Regions from separate parts of the Vibrio panuliri genome, predicted to be linked through region 1. Evidence: predicted binding sites of a transcription regulator. Region 1 holds the regulator's gene; each other region holds the start of a gene.
The links. The regulator CRP, encoded in region 1, controls carbon source genes, mostly activating them, when cyclic AMP is high. The targets are predictions, from matches to a motif close to TGTGANNNNNNTCACA.
Positions count from the first base shown of each region.

Region 1 (7,264 bases):
TCGTAAGAAAGCGCTGTTTGAACCTATTTGGCAAACCCTTGATACGCCAGATGGCGATTTTATTGATATCGCTTGGAGCGAAGACCCTAACAGTAAAGAAGCGCGAGACAAGCCGCTGTTTGTCTTGTTTCATGGTTTAGAAGGCTGCTTCTACAGTCCTTATGCCAATGGCTTGATGGCAGCGTTCGCCAAGCAAGGTTGGCTCTCTGTGATGATGCACTTTCGCGGTTGTAGCGGAAAACCCAACCGCCTACCACGAGCCTACCACTCAGGGGAAGTCGAAGACGCGCGCTTTTTCTTAGAGCATCTTAATCAACAATTTACCAATACTACCAAGGTTGCAGTGGGCATTTCACTTGGTGGGAACATGTTGGCAAACTACTTAGCGGAATACGCAGACGAGCCTCTCATCGATGCGGCATCTATCGTTTCCGCTCCGCTTGATTTATCGGCCTGTTCTAGCCGTATTGAGCAGGGCTTCTCCAAACTATACAAAACCTATTTACTCCGCTCACTTAAGCGAAATGCATTGCGCAAACATCAGTTGCTCAAAGGCGAGCTTGGCTTAACGTATCAATGCATAAAGCGCGTGACCAAGTTGTACGATTTTGATGATCTTATCACCGCTCCCCTGCATGGTTTTAAAGATGCGGATGATTACTATCAACGCTGCTCAGGCATTCATCGTCTTCAGCAAATCAAACTGCCTACGCAAATCATTCATGCTAAAGACGATCCGTTTATGACTGACGCCGTCATTCCGCATTTCGTCCTACCTGACAACATCGACTATCGCCTGCTCGACCAAGGAGGTCACGTCGGCTTTGTCACCGGGTCGTTATTAAAACCGAGATTCTGGCTTGAAGAGATGTTACCCGCTTACTATCAACCATTAAAAACGGCATAGTGCCGTCCCCAATGCAACGACAAGTGTTGGGGATAGCACCGTAATCATAAAATTAAGAGGTATTTATGATTGTCCCTTGGCAAGATATTGCTCCAGAAACACTCGATAATCTAATTCGTGAATTTGTCCTTCGTGAAGGAACGGATTATGGCGATATCGAAGTATCCGTGGCTGATAAAGTTGAACAAGTTAAAGCTCAACTCGCTTCAGGAGAAGCGGTCATTGTCTTTTCAGAGTTACACGAAACGGTTGATATTCAACTGAGAAACAAGTTCTAAATCAGGCATCTTTAATAACCTAACCATAGGCGACGCAAAGTATAATTTTTTAGTTTAAAAGTTAAAGCATGTTATATTGCTGTAAAAGCTAAGTGACTAAGCATGTCTATTGTCACTTAGCCAACATTAACAGGAACGTGAGTTTTAGACAGGGTTTGTCATGTCAGCAAAACATCCAATTATCGCTGTCACTGGTTCATCTGGTGCAGGTACAACGACGACATCAGAAGCTTTTCGCAAAATGTTCAATATGATGGACATAAAACCTGCTTGGGTTGAAGGAGATAGCTTCCACCGTTTCACTCGTCCAGAGATGGACGTAGAAATCCGCAAGGCTCGTGAGCAAGGGCGCCACATTAGCTATTTTGGCCCTCAAGCGAATGACTTCCCCGCATTAGCCGAGTTTTTCCGCCAATACGGTGAAGACGGCAGCGGTAAGGTCCGTCGTTATCTGCATACATTTGACGAAGCCGTCCCTTACAATCAGATGCCGGGCACCTTTACCCCATGGCAGGAGCTTCCTGAAAATAGCGACGTCTTGTTTTATGAAGGCTTACACGGCGGTGTCGTCGATGGGGATGTTAATGTTGCCCATCATGTTGATTTTCTGATTGGCATGGTTCCCATTGTTAACCTAGAGTGGATTCAGAAATTTGTTCGCGATACGCGAGATCGCGGCCACTCACGTGAAGCGGTAATGGACTCTATCGTTCGCTCAATGGATGACTACCTCAATTACATAACGCCGCAGTTTTCACGTACCCATATCAACTTCCAACGTGTGCCTACCGTCGACACATCCAACCCACTGGATGCCAAAGGCATCCCAAGTTTGGATGAGAGCTTTGTGGTGATTCGTCTACGAGGGTTCAAAAATGTCGATTACCCATACCTGCTCGCTATGATTGATGGCTCATTTATGTCTCGCCACAATACCCTAGTCGTACCTGGCGGAAAAATGAGTTTTGCCATGGAACTGATCGTCAGACCGATTCTTCAGCAGCTAATTGAAACGGGCAAAATTGGCTAAATAACAGCGTTAGAACACGATTACTTTTCATACCGTGATCATGTGCACGTTTTCACTTATAAAATAGCAGCGAGTACCCTATTAAAATCAAGAAATCATTCTAGAAAAAGGATACTATTTGAAACCGAAACACAAGATAGCTTGCAGCACTGAGAAAGTGCTCTTATCCTAGTTATCCCGATTTTGGACATGGAAAGCGCAAGCGTACCCTGCAGAGGAAGTGAGATATTATGGTTCTAGGTAAACCTCAAACCGATCCAACATTAGAGTGGTTCCTTTCACACTGTCATATTCATAAGTACCCATCAAAAAGCACGCTAATTCATGCGGGCGAAAAAGCAGAAACGTTGTACTACATCGTTAAAGGCTCAGTTGCGGTTCTTATCAAGGACGAAGAAGGTAAGGAAATGATCCTTTCTTACCTAAACCAAGGTGATTTCATCGGGGAGCTTGGTCTATTTGAAGAAGACCAAGAGCGTACCGCTTGGGTTCGTGCTAAGTCTCCTTGTGAAGTGGCTGAAATTTCATTTAAGAAATTCCGTCAACTGATTCAAGTAAACCCAGACATTCTTATGCGTCTGTCTTCTCAGATGGCTCGTCGTCTACAAGTGACTAGCCAAAAAGTAGGTGACCTAGCATTCCTAGATGTAACTGGTCGTATCGCTCAAACGCTACTTAACCTAGCGAAGCAACCTGACGCGATGACGCACCCAGACGGCATGCAAATCAAGATCACTCGCCAAGAAATCGGTCAAATCGTGGGTTGCTCACGTGAAACCGTTGGTCGTATCTTGAAGATGCTTGAAGAGCAGAACCTAATCTCTGCTCACGGTAAGACTATCGTTGTGTACGGCACTCGCTAATTCACACGAATTGAACGAGTAAAATTGCTAAAGCCACCTTCGGGTGGCTTTTTCTTTACTTGAGAGTTGAGAAACGAGATTGTAGAGCCGAGACGCCCCCCCCTCTCTATTCTCTATTCTCTATTCTCTATTCTCAAACGAAGTCCCTTCGTTTATGAGTTGGTACTCTCAAAGATCTTATCGGCTGAAGCGGCGACAAAACCTGAATATAGCTCTCCATTGCTCATTGGGTAGCGTTTGGCAAATTCATAAAAACCACCGGGGATCAGCGCAACACCATCATCAAAGTCAACTTGCACCTTGTCTGCCATGGTAGAAGATTGCTCAAGTAAGAGTTGAGGAGACCCTTTGACTTCACCACCAGATTGATTAATCACAAAACCCGAGGCTTTGAGGTAATCATTCACCTGCTGTACTTGCTCAAACTGATTGAGTTGATTCACGCTCACCGTAAAGTGATTAGCGCCATAACCATGTGCCGCTAACCAAGCTGCATATTCACTTTCCTGCGCAAGCTGTTGATATTGTTCATGAGTCAACGGCCAAGGTCGCCCGGAATACAAAAACTCAACGCTTTGTGTCTCCTCTCGGTCTACTTGCGAGACCAACTGTTGCACTATCGCCTGCAACTCAGTCGAACACTCCTCTACTTTTAACTGACTAATAAATACTTTCGGTAAGTTTGGGTCTGAGTGTTGGTAATGTTTAGCGACCAATTTTTTCGCTTCAAATAGATAGTCTCCCGCTTCTTGATAACCGAGAGCTAAAAATGGTTGAGCCAATACCTCCATTGTCACTGGCGGTAAATTAAAGGTGCGCAGGGCAATATGGTCATTGATTAGTGGCTCATCTTCTTGCAGTAACTTGTGGACGTTGCCCGCAGAAGGACAAAGGCGCGAGGTGTAATCCTCCCAAAGCAACTGGAACAACCTATCTGGCGTCATAACGCCTCCTTGTCTCTGTGTAGGGGATGTTTCTTTGTTGTTACTGATAGTCTAGTGCAAGAACGAGGTCACCAAGGTATTATCCTGTGTGACCTAGCTATGCTTTTTACATTGTTATACCCGGTGTCAGCGTTTCCGGTAGCAAGGTTTGGGCACCTTCCATTGATGCCATGGGATAAGCGCAGTAATCAGCGGCGTAAAATGCACTGGGGCGTAAGTTACCTGAAGCTCCTGGTCCCCCAAAAGGCGCATCTCCACTCGCCCCTGTTAACTGACGATTTCGGTTCACGATACCTGCTCGAATATGCTCAACAAAATAGTCCCACTCGCGATCTTCAGTCGAGACTAATCCTGCAGATAGCCCAAAGCGTGTCTCGTTGGCTAGCGCGACTGCTTGCTCAAGACCTTGATAACGAACCACTTGTAGTAAAGGACCGAAGTATTCTTCATCCGGCAACTGTTCAATAGCGGTGACATCAATAATCCCCGGAGTCACAAAAGCCGCCTTCGCTACTTTTGCCTCTATTAAGCTTTCGCCACCTAATGATTGAAGCGCTTTTTGCGCAGTGATGATCGCTTGTGCGGCAACTTGACTAATTTGGGGGCCCATAAATGGCGCGGGTTCTGCAAAAGGCTGATCCACTTTAATCTGATAAGTCGCCTCTACCAACCTGACAAGAAGTTGATCACCTTTATCCCCAAAGGGAACATAGAGTCGACGCGCGCAGGTACAACGCTGCCCCGCGCTGATAAACGCTGATTGAATAATGGTATAGACTGTTGCATCCAGCTCTCCGTAGTGTTCTGAAATCACCATCGGATTATTGCCACCCATCTCTAACGCCAGCATTTTCTCTGGCTGACCCGCAAATTGACGATGCAGTAACTGCCCTGTATTCGCACTGCCCGTAAACAAAAGCCCATCAATGCCTTTTGACTCAGCCAGTGCAATCCCAGTCTCTTTTGCGCCTTGCACTAAGTTAATAACCCCATTAGGCAAACCTGCTCTTTGCCACAATTTCATGACTATCTCACCAGTCCATGGCGTTTGCTCAGAAGGTTTAAAAACCACCGTATTACCAGCAAGTAGCGCTGGCACAATGTGACCATTTGGCAAGTGAGCAGGAAAGTTATATGGACCGAACACGGCAAGAACACCCAATGGTCGGTGACGGAGCACAACTTGATTACCCGCCACCTCGCGCTGAGACTCTCCGGTACGTTGATGATAGGCGCGAATCGACAGCGCGATTTTTCCCGCCACTGCCGCTGCTTCCGTTCGCGTCTCCCACAAAGGCTTGCCCGTTTCTTTGGCTATCACCTCAGCGAGTTGTTCACTGTTCGCTTTCACAAGATCTGCAAAGCGCAAAATGATCGCTTCACGCTCAGCAAAGCTCTGTTTTTTCCACGAAAGAAAGGCGCTGCGAGCGGCTAAAACCGCCTCTTCCACTTGTGGTTTCGTCGCACAATGACTTTGCCAAACCACCTCACCACTGTACGGCGTAATCGATTCTATCGCCGCACCTAAACCTTCAACCCATTGACCCGCAATCCACTGTGTCATGTGAAACCTTCCTTTGATAGCGATCCGATTAACGTTGTTGCACCAACATGCGCACATACTCGCCGTGCTCAACCTGCAATGCTTCGGCGACCTCTGGAGCTAAAATCACAGACTCTGTGGCTTGATCATAAGCCGCTTTTGCTGCGACGGCTCTGAACTGCTCGAATGAGGTATTGCTGATCAGGTAGTCTTTATTGCTGGTGTGCTCACTTATCGCGACCTTCGCTCGAAATGAATGACGTACTGACTCTATATTGCGAAGATCACACTCTACCGTCGGCCCGCCATCGAAAATATCGACGTAATTTCGACAAGTAAAACCTTCATTTTCGAGTAGGCTAAGCGCTGGTTTGGTGTTTTCGTGCACCTGTCCAATCACCTCTTGCGCTTCTTTACTTAGTAAATTGATGTAGATAGGCAACTTAGGCATTAGGTCTGCGATAAAACCTTTCTTACCAATCCCAGTAAGATAGTCCGCCATAGTAAAATCAATGCTAAAGAAGTTTTCCTGTAGCCATTGCCAAAATGGCGAGTTTCCTTCTTGGTCAGAGACACCACGCATTTCAGCAAACACCGTTTTAGAGAAGCGGTGAGGATGCTCTGCCATCATTAAAAAGCGACACTTAGACATCAGGCGCCCATTCAACCCGCCTCGGAATTTCTCGCGTAGGAATAGCGTGCAGATTTCACTACAGCCCGTGTAGTTATTACCAAACGTCAGTAACTTCACCACATTGTTGACACCCAATTTCGGTGATGAGTGAACGATGGTACTGATGTGATAGGAGTAAAACGGCACGTCCCAACCAATCGATGCTTCGATACCGGTGCAACCCGCCACCTCGCCGCTATCACTATCGAAACCAACCATCAGATACCCTTCATCCCCGGGCTCTGTGACATTCGATTTCGAGAAACTGTACTCGGAATGGGTAATGCGGTTAGTCAACAGCTCTTGATTAACCGGAAGAGAAGTAAAACCATGACCAGATTCAACCGCACAAGTATGCAATGAATCGTAATCAGACATAGAGATAGGACGAACAACCAGCATCGAAATTCCCTCCTGATACTGATACCTGCACCATGTTTGAGCTGGCTGAAAACTGCCGCCTTCTGCTCACCAAAGATGTTTTCAAGTGCAAGTACAACAAGGCAAAGCTGACGCTTCACCTTGTGTGATGTTTTAATTATCTTGTTAATGTCGCCAGTGCGTTATCCAACTTTTCTAGACCTTGGGCGATTTCTTGTTGGCTAATCACTAACGATGGTGCAAAACGTACAACATTTGCCCCTGCGACAAGTACCATTAATCCTTCTTTTCCTGCCGCTAGTAAAATGTCACGAGCTCGACCTTGCCATTCTTGATTGAGTGCAGCGCCAAGTAGTAAACCTTTACCACGAATCTCACTAAATATTTGGTACTTAGCGTTGATTTTCTCCAAACCATCGCGGAAAAGCGCTTCACGCTCTTTGACGCCTGCTAACGTTTGAGGGTCACTAATCACGTCAACAACCGCTTCCGCCACCGCACATGCTAATGGATTACCACCATACGTTGAGCCATGCGTGCCCACCTTCATGTGCTGGGCAAGCTCATCTGTTGTTAGCATCGCGCCAATAGGAAAACCGCCCCCCAGTGATTTGGCGGTACTGAGAATGTCAGGAGTAATTCCCA
Region 1 covers NZ_AP019654.1:259,844-267,107, reverse strand. The annotation lists gene GZK95_RS01225 (hydrolase) at 1-907, shown strand, start outside; gene GZK95_RS01220 (YheU family protein) at 973-1,185, shown strand; gene GZK95_RS01215 (phosphoribulokinase) at 1,346-2,215, shown strand; gene crp (cAMP-activated global transcriptional regulator CRP) at 2,446-3,078, shown strand; gene GZK95_RS01205 (DUF1338 domain-containing protein) at 3,231-4,022, opposite strand; gene astD (succinylglutamate-semialdehyde dehydrogenase) at 4,129-5,586, opposite strand; gene astA (arginine N-succinyltransferase) at 5,615-6,640, opposite strand; gene GZK95_RS01190 (aspartate aminotransferase family protein) at 6,777-7,264, opposite strand, start outside.

Region 2 (7,264 bases), 1.1 Mb from region 1:
GCCAAAAAAATAGAAACAGCTGTCAATAAACTCGATGGCATTGTCGAAGCCAAGGTGTTGTTTGCCACCGAGAAGTTAGTGGTGAAATCAAACGATATTGCAGTGGCAACTTTGGTTGAGCAAACTATTTTAGATACCGGTTTTACGTTTCTCTCCCCAGATCAAAAGTCCGCCCAGTCTCAACCGACAGGGTGGAAGTCAGTCGTTAAGCAAAATAGTCAGATTATTGCGATAGCTTCAGCGATGGCGGTTGCGGCAGTTATTAAACCTTTTCAACCACAAGTTAGCGAATGGTTGTTTATTTTAACCTGTCTGGTTGGACTCTATCCGATTGGTAAAAAAGCCATTTCGTTGGCGAAATCAGGAACCCCTTTTGCTATCGAAACACTGATGAGTGTCGCAGCTCTTGGTGCTTTGTATCTTGGCGAAAGCGTTGAAGCGGCGATGGTGCTGCTGCTCTTTCTGATCGGTGAACGCCTTGAAGCCTTTGCAGCCTCTCGAGCTCGTAGTGGCGTACAAGCATTAATGGAATTGGTGCCAGAGACGGCAACAAAAATTGTCGATGGTCAGCGTGTTGAAGTCTCAGCAAGCGACTTGAATCAAGGCGATGTTATTGAAGTATCGCCAGGGGGGCGATTACCAGCAGACGGTAAAATTTTATCTGGTGCCGCGAGTTTTGATGAGAGTGCATTGACTGGTGAGTCGATTCCTGTTGAACGCTTTGTCAATGAACCCGTGATGGCGGGGGCAGTGGTCGTTGATAAAGTGATTCGCCTAACCATCACTTCACGACAAGGTGAAAATGCCATTGATCGAATTTTGCATCTGATTGAAGAGGCAGAATCACGCAAAGCGCCATTGGAGCGGTTTTTAGATCGATTTAGCCGCTGGTATACACCTTTAATGATGTTAGTGTCAGCGTTAGTTATCATTACGCCGCCATTGTTGTTCGCTCAACCTTGGGAAACCTGGGTGTATCGCGGTTTGGCGTTGCTGCTGATTGCTTGTCCATGTGCTTTGGTGATCTCCACACCAGCTGCGATCACTTCTGGTTTAGCGGCAGCGGCACGACGTGGTGCATTGATCAAAGGTGGTGCGGCACTTGAGCAACTCGGTCATGTGGAATCTGTCGCTTTTGATAAAACAGGCACACTGACTAAAGGTAAACCTGAAGTTACCGATGTCGTCACCGTAAGCGGTGTTGACGAAACTTGGTTGCTGCAGCATATCGCAGCGATTGAAGTTGGCTCAAGTCATCCTTTGGCGACTTCGCTAGTGAAGTTAGCCCAAGACAGAGAAATTACATTGCCTGAGGCTAAAGACAAGCAAGCATTAATTGGCAGCGGTATTCAAGGCTTTATTGCTAATGAGTGCTTCCGTGCGATTGCGCCCAGCAAACTGGAGTTTGCACTTGAACCTGAACTGGAGCAGCAAGCAGCCCAGTTGGAGGAGCAAGGTAAAACGGTGATCATCGCGTTGAGAGAGCAGCAAGTCCTCGGCTTAATTGCATGGCAAGATACCTTGCGAGACGATGCCAAGAAAGCGGTTCAGGCGCTTAAGGATCTGGGTATTCACTCAATTATGTTGACTGGGGATAATCCGCGCAGTGCTGCGGCCATTAGCAGCCAGATTAATATTGATTTTCAGGCCAGCTTGCTGCCACAAGATAAGGTGCATTATGTTGAGCAACTATCGTCGCAACACAAGGTTGCAATGGTAGGTGATGGTATTAATGATGCCCCGGCAATGAAAGCGGCGAGTATTGGTATTGCGATGGGTGGGGGCACCGATGTTGCGCTGGAAACCGCTGATGCGGCAATTACCCATAACCGTTTGGTTGAACTCGCGACAATGATCGAGCTCTCTCGTGCTACCTTGAGCAATATTAGACAGAACATTGCGTTGGCCCTAGGACTCAAAGGGGTGTTTTTAGTGACGAGCTTGCTCGGTATTACAGGGCTGTGGGTAGCGGTGCTTGCTGATAGTGGTGCTACCGCGATTGTTACATTAAATGCGCTGCGTCTGCTTAAGTTCAAAAGTCAGCAAGATTAATTGATGTATCACTGATAACGGATTGGAATAGCCACACTTAGTGGCTATTCTTTTTTATGCAATAGGATGAACTAATACACATCATTATGTGATGCCAACCGTTTTTACGTGCAAGTTCGCTATTCATTACTTAGTTAAGTGTGACTCCAATCACTCTTTATTGGGTTTTAGTTGGTTACATTAGTTGCGTACCCAATGAATTTATAGATCGAGTGTTAAACAACAACTCGACACATTAAGGAGTTTCCTCATGTCTCAAGCTGTATTCCATTTAGGTGTTAACGAAACCGATCTTGCTGGTGCCACTCTGGCGATCATTCCTGGCGATCCTGCTCGTGTACAAAAAATTGCTGAGCAAATGGAAAATCCGGTTTTTCTTGCGAGTCACCGCGAATACACACTTTACCGTGCTGAGTTGGATGGTAAACCTGTCGTTGTATGTTCAACGGGCATTGGTGGTCCATCGACTTCTATCGCAGTTGAAGAGTTAGCTCAATTGGGCGTTCGTACCTTCCTACGTGTTGGTACAACTGGTGCAATCCAACCTCATGTAAATGTGGGTGATATGATTGTAACGACTGGCTCTGTTCGTCTTGATGGCGCGAGCCTGCATTTTGCACCAATGGAGTTCCCTGCGGTGGCTGATTTTGATGTTGCAACGGCAATGAAAGCGGCGGTAGAAGAGTCAGGCGCCCCAGTTCATATGGGTGTGACAGCATCAAGTGATACTTTCTACCCTGGTCAAGAACGTTACGACACATTCACTGGGCGTGTGGTTAAGCGTTTCCAAGGCTCGATGCAAGAGTGGCAAGATATGGGCGTACTGAACTTTGAGATGGAGTCCGCCACCTTGTTGACCATGTGTGCAAGCTCTGGCCTAAAAGCAGGTTGTGTGGCTGGGGTTATTATTAACCGCACGCAAAAAGAGATCCCGGATCATGCGACGCTAAAAGAGACGGAAGCGCGTTCAATCAAAGTGGTTGTTGAAGCTGCGCGTAAAATGCTTTAACTCATTTCGATACAGAGCGTTACCCGTATAAACACCGCTTTGTATTGATGGAAAAGCCCCCAATGCTGAACATCAGTGTTGGGGGGTCTTTTTTTGGGATTAGCCAGCGTACTCGCTAGAGTCTGGACGTTGTGTAAACTGTACTCCGTTTAAAAAGTCACACAGCAACTCATCACCACACACTTTGTAGTTCTTATTGTTTGGCTTGCGGAAGTATGCGCCAATCTCGTATTTGCTGAGACTGATCCCCATCAGTTCAAGAGCATCTAAGACATCTTCATTCTTCATATTTAACGCGATACGCAGTTTCATAAAGATCATGTTGTTGGTGAGGTGCTGCTCAGGTTTAGGTTGTTCACCCTCTTTTTTGCCACGCTTGAGATTAATGAAGCCATTCAAAAATACCGCGAGATCTTTATCCTTCATCTTGGCAAATGACTTTTCACTCTCTGCTTTTAGCCAGTTGTTCACCTGCTCTGCTGCGACAGTGATATCTGCTTGCTCAAAAGCCTTAATGATTTGTGCGTTTTTCAGGTTTAAAGCGTGCTGGATGCGACGCAATATTTCGTTATTAGTCAAAGAAAATCCTAAGTAGCTAGTCATCCGACGGTTTTCGTCGCTGAGTCTTAATATTGAGCGCGACTCTACCAGAGATTGAGTTTGACCAACAGAGTTAATCATCCTGACTTAACGGTGCTTTGCACTTCTGTCACCGAGTTTGCATAATCGATTTCTGGTAATGGCTTATACAAGCTGTGGGTCATTTCCGCGAGCATGTCGTCGTAGACTTGGGCAATCAGTTGCGAGATATGGGTTGTTAAGTTGTAGAGTTGGCTTTGAGTGAGACCCAGTGGATCATTGCCAATGACACTGTCGAGCTCGTCGAGAACCTCGATACCCATCGGGGAACGTATTGGCAATGGGCTGATTAGACTGAGTTGGTGAAGTTTGTGGCGAATTTTATCGCCATAATATTTAATCCGCATCTCACCAATGGACTGGTCGGCTTCTTGAATGCAAATACGCAATTGAGTGAGGACTTCCATGCTATCGAGGATTTGTTGCCAGTTGATATGGTATTCATCGCTTAGATCTGCTCTCCCTGACTCAATGAGCCAAGTCAGCGCGATATCGTCAATGAGGAACATACAGTGGCGAATCGCGGTACCATGAATTCTTTGGTTGCGAGCGGAAGTACGTTGTTGCCAATCGTTACCCAATCCTTTGAGTTTGAGCTGCAGTACTCGATACATGGGTTTGTTGTCGAAACTAGCAAGGCCAATTAGTTTGCCGGATTCTTGGTATAGCGCTTGTTCAAGTTGCTTAACTTCAGGCAAAACCGCTGCGTAATCGCGATGAGAAACGCCTTGATGAGTTAACGCTCTATGTTGGCGGCAAAGCTCCATGACCAAACGTAGTGAGACGATTTGTTGATAGTTGCGCGACTGGTACTGAGAGCGCTGTCGTGAGTAATGGTAGATTAAGACCAAAATTAAAATCGAGACCGACATTGATGCGATGACAAACATAGCGACTCCTTGCTGTTTGTGACTTTATCTAATGACAGCACTAACAATGCCAGTTATTAATGCATTAAATTTCAATATTTTATGTTTTTGTTGTCTCTGCTGATGCGCTACTTTGGTGCAATTGCTCACTAATTGAGTGAATCGATGGCAAAAAAAACCTCGCCTAGGCGAGGTTTTTTATAACGGAATAAGCTTACATTACGCGCATACCCGGTTGAGCGCCTTCATGTGGTTCAAGAATCCACAAGTCAGCGCCGCCAGGGCCAGCAGCTAAGATCATACCTTCAGACATACCGAACTTCATTTTACGTGGTTTCAAGTTAGCCACGACAACCGTCAGTTTACCCACTAGGTCTTCAGGGTTGTAAGCCGCTTTGATGCCCGAGAACACTTGACGCATCTCACCACCGATATCCAACTGGAACTTCAGCAGCTTGTCTGCTTTTGGCACTGCTTCACAAGAAACAATCTTAGCAATTCGCAAATCTACTTTAGCGAAATCGTCAAACTCGATTTCATCCGCGATAGGATCTTTGTCTAGCTCTGTTTGGCTTGCTTGGTTCTTCTCAGCTTCTGCTTTCTCTTTCGCTGCCATTTCGATCGCCGCATCTTCTTTTGATGCTTCGATCATCGCTTCGATGTTTTTCGGATCGATACGGTTAAATAGCGCCTTAAATGCAGTGATGTTGTGAGCAGTCAGCGGCGCTGCAATACCTTCCCAACTCAGTTCTTGGTTTAGGAATGCTTCAGTGCGAGCGGCAAGCGCTGGCATCACTGGCTTCAAGTAGGTCATGAGAACGCGGAATAGGTTGATGCCAACAGAACAGATTTCTTGCAGTTCTTGATCTTTACCTTCTTCTTTCGCCACAACCCAAGGTGCTTTTTCATCAACGTATTGGTTTGCTTTGTCTGCTAAAGCGGTGATTTCACGAATCGCGCGACCAAATTCGCGAGTTTCGTAAAGTTCAGCAATGCGGTCAGCCGCAGCGACAAACTCACTATAAAGTTCTGGTTCTGCAAAGTTCTCAGCCAGTTTGCCTTCAAAACGTTTAGTGATGAAGCCTGCATTACGTGATGCTAGGTTAACAATCTTGTTTACTACGTCAGCGTTTACACGTTGAGAGAAGTCTTCAAGGTTAAGGTCTAGATCATCAATACGGCTATTTAGTTTTGCTGCGTAGTAGTAACGCAGACATTCTGGGTCTAGGTGATTTAGGTAAGTGCTTGCTTTAACAAACGTACCTTTCGACTTAGACATTTTCGCACCGTTGACCGTGACGTAACCGTGCACGAAGACATTATTTGGTTTACGGAAACCTGAGCCATCAAGCATTGCAGGCCAGAATAGGCTGTGGAAGTAAACGATGTCTTTACCGATGAAGTGGTAAAGTTCAGCCGTGCTGTCCTTCTTCCAGTATTCATCGAAGTCTAGGCCTTCTGTTTTGTCACATAGGTTTTTAAATGACGCCATGTAACCCACAGGTGCATCTAGCCATACGTAGAAGAACTTGTTCTCTTCACCAGGGATCTCGAAGCCAAAGTATGGCGCATCACGCGAGATATCCCACTGTTGCAGACCAGATTCAAACCACTCTTGCATCTTGTTCGCAGTTTCAGTCTGTAGTGAGCCAGAGCGAGTCCACTCTTTTAGCATGCTTTCAAACTGAGGCAGGTCGAAGAAGAAGTGCTCAGAGTCTTTCATGATTGGTGTCGCACCAGAAACTGCTGATTTAGGGTTGATCAGTTCAGTCGGGCTGTATGTTTCACCACAGCTATCACAGTTGTCGCCGTATTGATCTTCTGACTTACACTTAGGGCAAGTGCCTTTTACAAAACGGTCAGGTAGGAACATCTCTTTTTCTGGGTCAAACAGTTGAGAGATAGTGCGGCTAGAGATAAAGCCGTTTTTCTTCAGCTGAAGGTAGATATGAGACGCTAGCTCGCGGTTCTCATCAGAGTGCGTGCTGTGATAGTTGTCAAAGCTGATGTCGAAGCCAGCAAAATCTTTTTGGTGTTCTTCACTGACTGCTGCGATCATCTCTTCTGGTGAAATACCCATCTGTTGAGCTTTAAGCATGATCGGTGTGCCGTGAGCATCGTCAGCACAGATGAAGTTTACAGTGTTGCCGCGTAGGCGTTGGTAACGAACCCAAATGTCAGCTTGGATATGCTCAAGCATATGACCAAGGTGGATCGAACCGTTAGCGTACGGAAGGGCACAAGTTACCAGCAATTTCCTTGCAGGAAAGTTTCTTGGATCGTTTGCCATACTTAATATTCGCTTTTCTCGATAGGTACAAAAATAGAAACTAATACTACCTGATCCAACCAGCGACTCCAAGGAGTCAAATCGGCATTCCCTTAGTTTTTTCAGGGTTCTGTATCGACTCGCACAGTGCTACGATGTCATCACTAAAGGAGGACGTATGCGTCAGTTCAATTCCAAACAAGATTTTTGCGATTGGTTAAGCCAATACGAGCATCACTCTGTGATTCAAAACTGGGCATCGACACCGGGTATTGTGAGTGTTGATGCTGAAGGCTTTTTTGATATTAAGTTGCCTTATGCGGCCAATCAGTTGGTGTCTGATATTGATGAGTGGATTCAAGCTCAACAGCAGAGCCAAGCGGTAGCCAAATTTAACTACCGAATTGGCGTACAGGTGAAAACTTT
Region 2 covers NZ_AP019654.1:2,349,521-2,356,784, reverse strand. The annotation lists gene GZK95_RS10605 (zinc/cadmium/mercury/lead-transporting ATPase) at 1-2,052, shown strand, start outside; gene udp (uridine phosphorylase) at 2,303-3,061, shown strand; gene GZK95_RS10595 (YehS family protein) at 3,161-3,640, opposite strand; gene GZK95_RS10590 (hypothetical protein) at 3,739-4,590, opposite strand; gene metG (methionine--tRNA ligase) at 4,784-6,859, opposite strand; gene apbC (iron-sulfur cluster carrier protein ApbC) at 7,017-7,264, shown strand, end outside.
Region 2: the regulator CRP is predicted to act here: its motif matches at 2,192-2,207, upstream of udp (uridine phosphorylase).

Region 3 (7,264 bases), 850 kb from region 1:
AGTATCTGGCGAGTTCGCAGTATTCGCACTACAAATCGCACTTGTGCACCTAGTGTTCAACCTAATGGCAACAGTCTTTATCTTTGGTATCCCGTTCCTACGCGAGATCCCAGTGAAATGTGCCGAGCTACTGGCTGAAACGGCAGTGAAGAACAAACTGGTTGTTGCCGCATACCTACTATCTGTGTTCATCGTGCTACCAGGCGCAATCTTAGCACTGACAGTATAATAACAACGAAATACACCATCGCTTGCTAAGCCCCTAACTTCGGTTAGGGGCTTTTTTTATGCGCAGAGCGCTGCGCTTGAAGAGATGAGATATGAGAGCTGAGAATGGATGATTGGTATGTGGTATGACTGTTCTTTATCGGCAAAGTGACAGCCTCTCTCTGCTCTCGAAGTTTGAAGTTACAAACATTCTTAACTCTCATTTCTCCAGTGCAAAAAAAGACCGACACTAGGTCGGTCTTTTTCATTCAATCTATCGCTTACACTGAGAACGGATATTTAATTGGCTCGTGGCATTCATAGCCTTCAACCCAAAAATCATCCAAGGTGACCCAAGTTTCCAAATCTTCAAGTGACTTAATCTCTGGATTGATGTGGAACGTTGCTGGCGCTAATGGCTCACGTTTGAGTTGCACATCACGCATCAACTCAAGCTGATCCTCATAGATGTGTGCATTAACAATCTTGTGGTACGCCACACCCGGCTTTTTACCGGTAATTTGCGCCATGATCGCAAGGAACACATAAACTTGAACCATATTGAAATTAAGCCCTAGTGGTACGTCACAAGAGCGCTGGGTGCTGTTTAGGTACAAGGTGTCACCCAGTAGCGAGAAATGATGGCTGTACATACAAGGACGCAAACAGCCCATATGAAACTCACCAGGATTGTAGAAGTTTAAGATTTCACCGCGATCATCAACACCACGAGTCAACTCATCAACTATCTTACGCAGTTGGTCGATATGACCACCATCCGGTTTTGCCCATGCGCGTCCTTGAACACCGTAGACACGTCCCATATCATCTTCGCCTTTGCGATATGGGTTGTTAAGCCACGCTTCATTTAGATTAGCGTTAGCGTCCCAAGTTTTGGTGCCAAGCTTGCGAAAGTCCTCTGCATTGTCATAACCACGAATATAACCAAGCAGTTCCGCAACCGCTGCTTTCCAAAAGCTCTTACGTGTTGTTACTAACGGGAACTGGTTGTTAGCCACATCGTAGGTCAAATCAGCGTTGATCACGGTTAAGCAGCGCTTACCTGTACGCTCATTTTCAATCCATTCGCCATGGTCAACAATTCGCTGACAGAGATCTAAATACTGTTTCACACCAATTCCTTACTTCGCTTTTTGTTGGGGTAGTTCGTCTTTGTAGTGACCGCGCTTATAGGCCCATACCATCATCAAGCCACCAGCAATGATCATTGGTGTTGATAAGATTTGACCCATAGAGATAAAGCCACCGAATAAACCTAATTGCGCATCTGGTTCACGGACATATTCGACGAGGAAACGGAATGTACCATAACCGACTAGGAATAGACCTGATACAGATCCAAGTGGACGTGGCTTTTTAATAAACCAGTTTAAAATAAAGAATAGCACGACGCCTTCCAGTGCCATCTCATATAGCTGCGAAGGGTGGCGCGGCAGCGGACCGCCATTGGGAAAAACGATAGCCCAAGGCACATCAGTCACACGTCCCCAAAGCTCACTGTTCATAAAGTTACCCAAACGCCCCATACCTAAACCAAACGGCACTAGTGGAGCAATGAAATCCGCTACCCCAAAGAAGGTACGTCCATTTTTACGCGCATACCAGAACATTGCCGTAATGACGCCAAGTAACCCACCGTGGAATGACATACCACCGGTCCAGACTTTAAATAGGTAAAGTGGATCTTGTAGGAATAACTCAAAGTTATAAAACAATACATAACCGACACGACCACCGATCACGACACCTAAGAAGCCAGCAAAAAGCAAGTCAGACACCTGTTCGCGTGTCCAGCCACTGCCCGGTTTGTCAGCGCGTCGATTCGCCAGCCACAAGGCAAAGGCAAAACCGATTAAGTACATTAAGCCATACCAACGAATAGATAGTGGGCCAATTGAGACTAATACAGGATCGATATTAGGAAATTCGAGGTATCCCTGAGACATAAGAAGATTACTCTTTAATAATGATTTATATGAGATTGTGCTAGAGCAACATAGTTCCCGCGACAAACATCAAAAATACTGCAAAGATCTTTTTCAATGCGGCGGTTGGCAGTGAAGTGGCAAGTTTCGCCCCCACTCGAGTCGTCAACATCGAGGTCGATGCAATGGCTGCCAAAGCAGGGAGATAAACGTAGCCAATACTATAAGCTGGTAAATTCTGCGCGCTGTAACCATGCAGAATGAAGCCTATCATGCCAGAGATGGCAATAACACAACCACAAACAGAAGAAGAGCCTACCGCTTTTCTCATCTCAACGCCATGACGATTAAGAAACGGCACCGATAACGAGCCGCCACCGATACCAGCTAAGCTTGATATCACACCAATACCCGCACCGTAGCCGATAGTTTTTACATTAGATGGCATACTCCGTTGCACACCATTTTTTATCGAAAGCAGCATTTGTAAGGCAAGAAACAGCACTATCACACCAAACACTTTCGGTAAGTACTCGGTAGGAATCCACTCCGCAACATTCGCCCCCACGAAGCCCCCAATCACAACGCCGGGCATTAACCATTTGACGACAAACATATCAACATTGCCCAGTTTCAAATGGTTTAGTGCAGAGGAGCCGGAGGTAACAATAATCGTCGACAATGAAGTCGCAAGTGCAATGTTCATCGTAATCGATGGATCAATCCCCGCTTTGGGAAGCAGTATCACTAAAGCGGGTACGACAATCAGCCCACCACCAATGCCGAGCAACCCTGCCATGACCCCAACAAACGACCCGAGTAGAAGCATCATAACCAACAGCTCTATACTCATATCAATCCCTTACTTCTTACCGGCACGAATAAAGCCAGAGAAACCTTTCAGCTCAAAAAAGTCCTGCATCATGGTGTAAATGTCCTGCCCGTACGGTTGGGTCAACGCTTGGTTCGCTAACTGACTTAGCTCAGTAATGCTGGTATGTCGCAGCAAATATTTTACTTTGGCTACATTGGAGGTATTCATACTTAAACTTCGGTAGCCCAAGCCAACCAAAAGCAAGGAGCCTATTGGGTCACCCGCCAACTCGCCACAGATACACACAGGCAGCTTCAACTGCTGACAGGTCTGGTAAATATGATTGAGCGCCAAGATCACCGCTGGGTGCATACTCTCATAAACATCCGAAACCCGAGAATTGTTGCGGTCCACAGCAAGTAAATATTGGGTTAAATCGTTGGTTCCTACTGACACAAAATCAATCTTATCTGCAATCAACGGCAAAAGATAAAGCATCGATGGAACCTCAATCATTATGCCAACCTGTGGGCGTTTGATTGTCGGCTCAACCAACTGCATCTCTGCGTATGCTTGATCGATCAAGATTAAGGCGTCATCAAGCTCCTGTGCACCCGAAACCATCGGCAAAAGGATACTGAGGTTCTGCGTATTGATGCTCGCCTTCATCATGGCGCGAATTTGCATCAAAAAGATATCGGGATGATCGAGTGTAAAACGGATACCTCGCCAGCCAAGGAAGGGATTATCCTCTTCGATTGGTAGGTAAGGCAGTGGTTTATCTCCACCAATATCGAGTGTTCGCATCACCACACGTTTGTCAGGATACGTCGCTAAGACGGCATTATATTGCTGGGTTTGCTCATCTTCTGATGGAAAACGATGCTGGAGCAAGAAACTAATTTCGGTACGATACAACCCGACCCCATCAACCCCTTGGTTAACCGCGATATTGGCATCCGCACTCAACCCGGCATTAAGCAGAACTTCAATTCGCTCTCCGTCACTGGTGCGTGCCGGTTCTTCAATGCGCTGGTTAACCATATTAGCTAACTCACGCTCTTCGTTGGCTAATGCGCGATACTCTTTGAGCAATTGACGGCTTGGGGAGACCAGAATCTTGCCGCTATAACCATCAACAATACCTTGCTTACCATTGATGGTATTGAGGTTAAGGTTTACCCCCATGACAGCGGGAATGCCCAATGCCCTTGATAAAATGGCGGCATGCGAATTTGCCGCTCCCTCAAGAGAGATTACGGCCAATAGCTGATCTTTAGGAATAGAAGCCAATAGCGACGCCGTCAGCTCACGTACAACTAAGATCACTGGTTGTTCGAAGTTTTGCTGCTCTTGCTCGGTATTGTTGAGGAAATAGAGTAAGCGCTGGCCTAACTCTCGGACATCTTGCGCTCGCTCACGTAGATAGCTATCAGACATGCGTGCAAAACGGCTTGAGTACGCCTCAACCACTTGGCGCACGGCCCAGTCGGCGCGATCGCCTTTTTGAATTTGTGCTTTAAGATCCTTACGGAGCATAGGATCATTGAGTAGATGAGTGAAGAGGTCGAAAATCGCTAGCGTATCTTTGTTTATTTCACTGTCGAGCTTTTTACGCATCCGACGAAAATCAGCTAGCGCTGCTTCAATCGCAATCAACAGCCACTCTTGCTCGCGTTCTACATCCAAAGCAGATGCAGGGCTAACCTCTGACAACTGCGGCTGGCTGTTGTCCCACCAAAACTGTCCTATTGCCACACCAGATGATGCAGGAATACCGCGAATCGCTTGCTGGGTTTTCTCTAGACGCCATTGCCCCTGCGTTTGGGCATGAGCAATAATTACCGCCAACTGCGCAGCAAGTGTCACAAGAAACGATTCTTCAATTTCATCAAATAAGCGCGGTTCTTTTTGCTGCACCACCAGCACACCCAAAACCTGTTTGCGGTGGATTATCGGGGTGCCAAGAAAGCTCTGATAAACTTCTTCGCCCAGTTGGGAGAAATACTTAAAGTCAGGATGCTTGGAAGCTTCAGCGAGGTTTAGGGGTTCAGCACTGCGTTTAACTAAGCCCACTAACCCTTCACTAAAATTAATGTGTATTTTGTTGCCTTTAAAGCGCAAACCTTGCGTTGCCATTAACTCAAGGCGCTGCATCTCCTCATTTGCAAGGTAAATCGTACAGCACTCCGTGTGCATAGCGAGACAAGTCTGTTGCACCAATAACTGCAACGCAGCATGAACATTTTCAACTCTTGAAACTTGTTCAACTATGTCCCTTAGTTGAGAAAGCATCTCTACCCTCTTCGTGATTTACGCTTGCCTTTAACTCGACGCTCTTTAAACGGCATTGCCATGGATGCAAACTCTTTCATCGCTCGACGATAGACATCGCGCTTAAAAGAGACCACTTGACGCACTGGGTACCAATAACTAACCCAACGCCAACCATCAAATTCAGGGGATTTACCACGCTGCATATTGATCTTAGATTCTTCACAATCCAAGCGCAGTAAAAACCATTTCTGTTTTTGGCCAATACAAACAGGTTTAGAATCCCAGCGCACCAGTCGCTTTGGTAGCTTATATCTTAACCAATGACGACTTGTCGCGATGATCTTAACGTCTTTTTTAGTAAGACCTACCTCTTCATACAACTCGCGATACATGGCTTGTTCCGGTGTTTCACCATCATCAATTCCCCCTTGGGGAAACTGCCATGAATGTTGTCCGTATCGTTTAGCCCAGAAGACCTGACCATGGTTGTTACAGATTACAATTCCCACATTTAAGCGGTAACCATCGCCATCTATCACTGGCCAACCTCTAATAAAATCTTTAATTGCGGTAATTTTTCCACATATCCCCAAGCGGAGCAAACTTACTAATGTGACTAGCACAGAAATTATCGCCGAATCTTGCAAAACTGGATAACTAACCACCAGAAAAGTCTTTATTCACACCCCCATGAGACATAGCCCACATTTATTCACCTTTTCTGTGTATAACTATGTGAAAAAAGGTCAAACAGGCGATCTTTTGTTCAATGCACCTAAAGATCATAAAAATACCCACCGACACAGCAGCCAAATAAAACCTTAATATACAAAAAGTTAACCATTTAAATAGAATAAACCCTGTGAAACAATCACTCTGAATCGCATCAGTAGCACAAACTGCTCAAAGATCAATCAGCGGCTTATTTATCCACACCATCAATCAACAAAAACTCTAAGACCGGAAAATTCAAGCAAAAAATCCCACTCAAACACCTGTTAATTCATACAGATGGTGGAAATTTCGTTATTTTTCATTCAATATCTGTGGATAACCTATTAATGAAGATCTTTTCGCCACTCTGGACGATCTTTATCCAAGTCGAAATTTTGCTGAAATGGGTTAAAATAGCGCGACCTCCACCGACATACATCAATATGAAAGCTGAACCGAAATCTGAATCTGAACTTCTCACCCGCGCAACTGAGATTGCAGGCTTAACTTTTCAAGAACTCGCCGATGAAGCGGGGATTTCTGTGCCCGCTGATCTGCGTCGAGATAAAGGTTGGGTGGGACAACTTCTCGAGTGGCACCTTGGTGCAACGGCAGGTAGCAAACCACAGCAAGATTTCGAACAGCTAGGAATTGAGTTAAAAACCATCCCTATTGGCTACAACGGAAAACCTTTGGAAACCACTTTTGTCTGCGTTGCGCCATTGGTCGGCGTTCAGGGGCTAACTTGGCGGCAAAGCCATGTGCGTAATAAGCTATCGCGCGTACTCTGGATTCCCGTCGAAGGGGAACGAGAAATCCCGATTGCGGAACGTCGTGTCGGTTCACCATTAATTTGGTCACCAAGTATTGAGGAAGAACAACAGCTCCAAGCTGATTGGGAAGAGTTGATGGAACTGATAGTGCTTGGGCAAATAGATAAGATCACCGCACGCCACGGAGAAGTACTTCAACTGCGCCCCAAAGCAGCCAACAGCCGTGCGTTAACGGAAGCGTATGGTGCCAGCGGAAAGCTGATCAAAACCCTACCCCGAGGTTTTTACCTACGCACTCAATTTACGGCGCGTATCTTAGCCAATAACTTTGCTTAATGTTTGGTTACTGACAGTTCGATATCGTGATATCGAGGCACATCCTCTGAGCCAAACTCATCATAGCTATTGTGCAAACGTAAGTAGGCTCTCTCGACATCAAGTCGATTAAGTTCCTCTTTAACTTGCTCAAGCGAAGCAAAATGCACTGGCTCTCCATCAACACAAATCGGCTCCAGTCGGTGCTTATACTCTAC
Region 3 covers NZ_AP019654.1:2,650,450-2,657,713, forward strand. The annotation lists gene GZK95_RS12085 (Na/Pi symporter) at 1-229, shown strand, start outside; gene GZK95_RS12090 (thymidylate synthase) at 489-1,340, opposite strand; gene lgt (prolipoprotein diacylglyceryl transferase) at 1,350-2,174, opposite strand; gene GZK95_RS12100 (sulfite exporter TauE/SafE family protein) at 2,215-3,006, opposite strand; gene ptsP (phosphoenolpyruvate--protein phosphotransferase) at 3,016-5,262, opposite strand; gene rppH (RNA pyrophosphohydrolase) at 5,265-5,783, opposite strand; gene mutH (DNA mismatch repair endonuclease MutH) at 6,402-7,067, shown strand; gene GZK95_RS12120 (DUF6482 family protein) at 7,064-7,264, opposite strand, start outside.
Region 3: the regulator CRP is predicted to act here: its motif matches at 5,936-5,951, upstream of rppH (RNA pyrophosphohydrolase).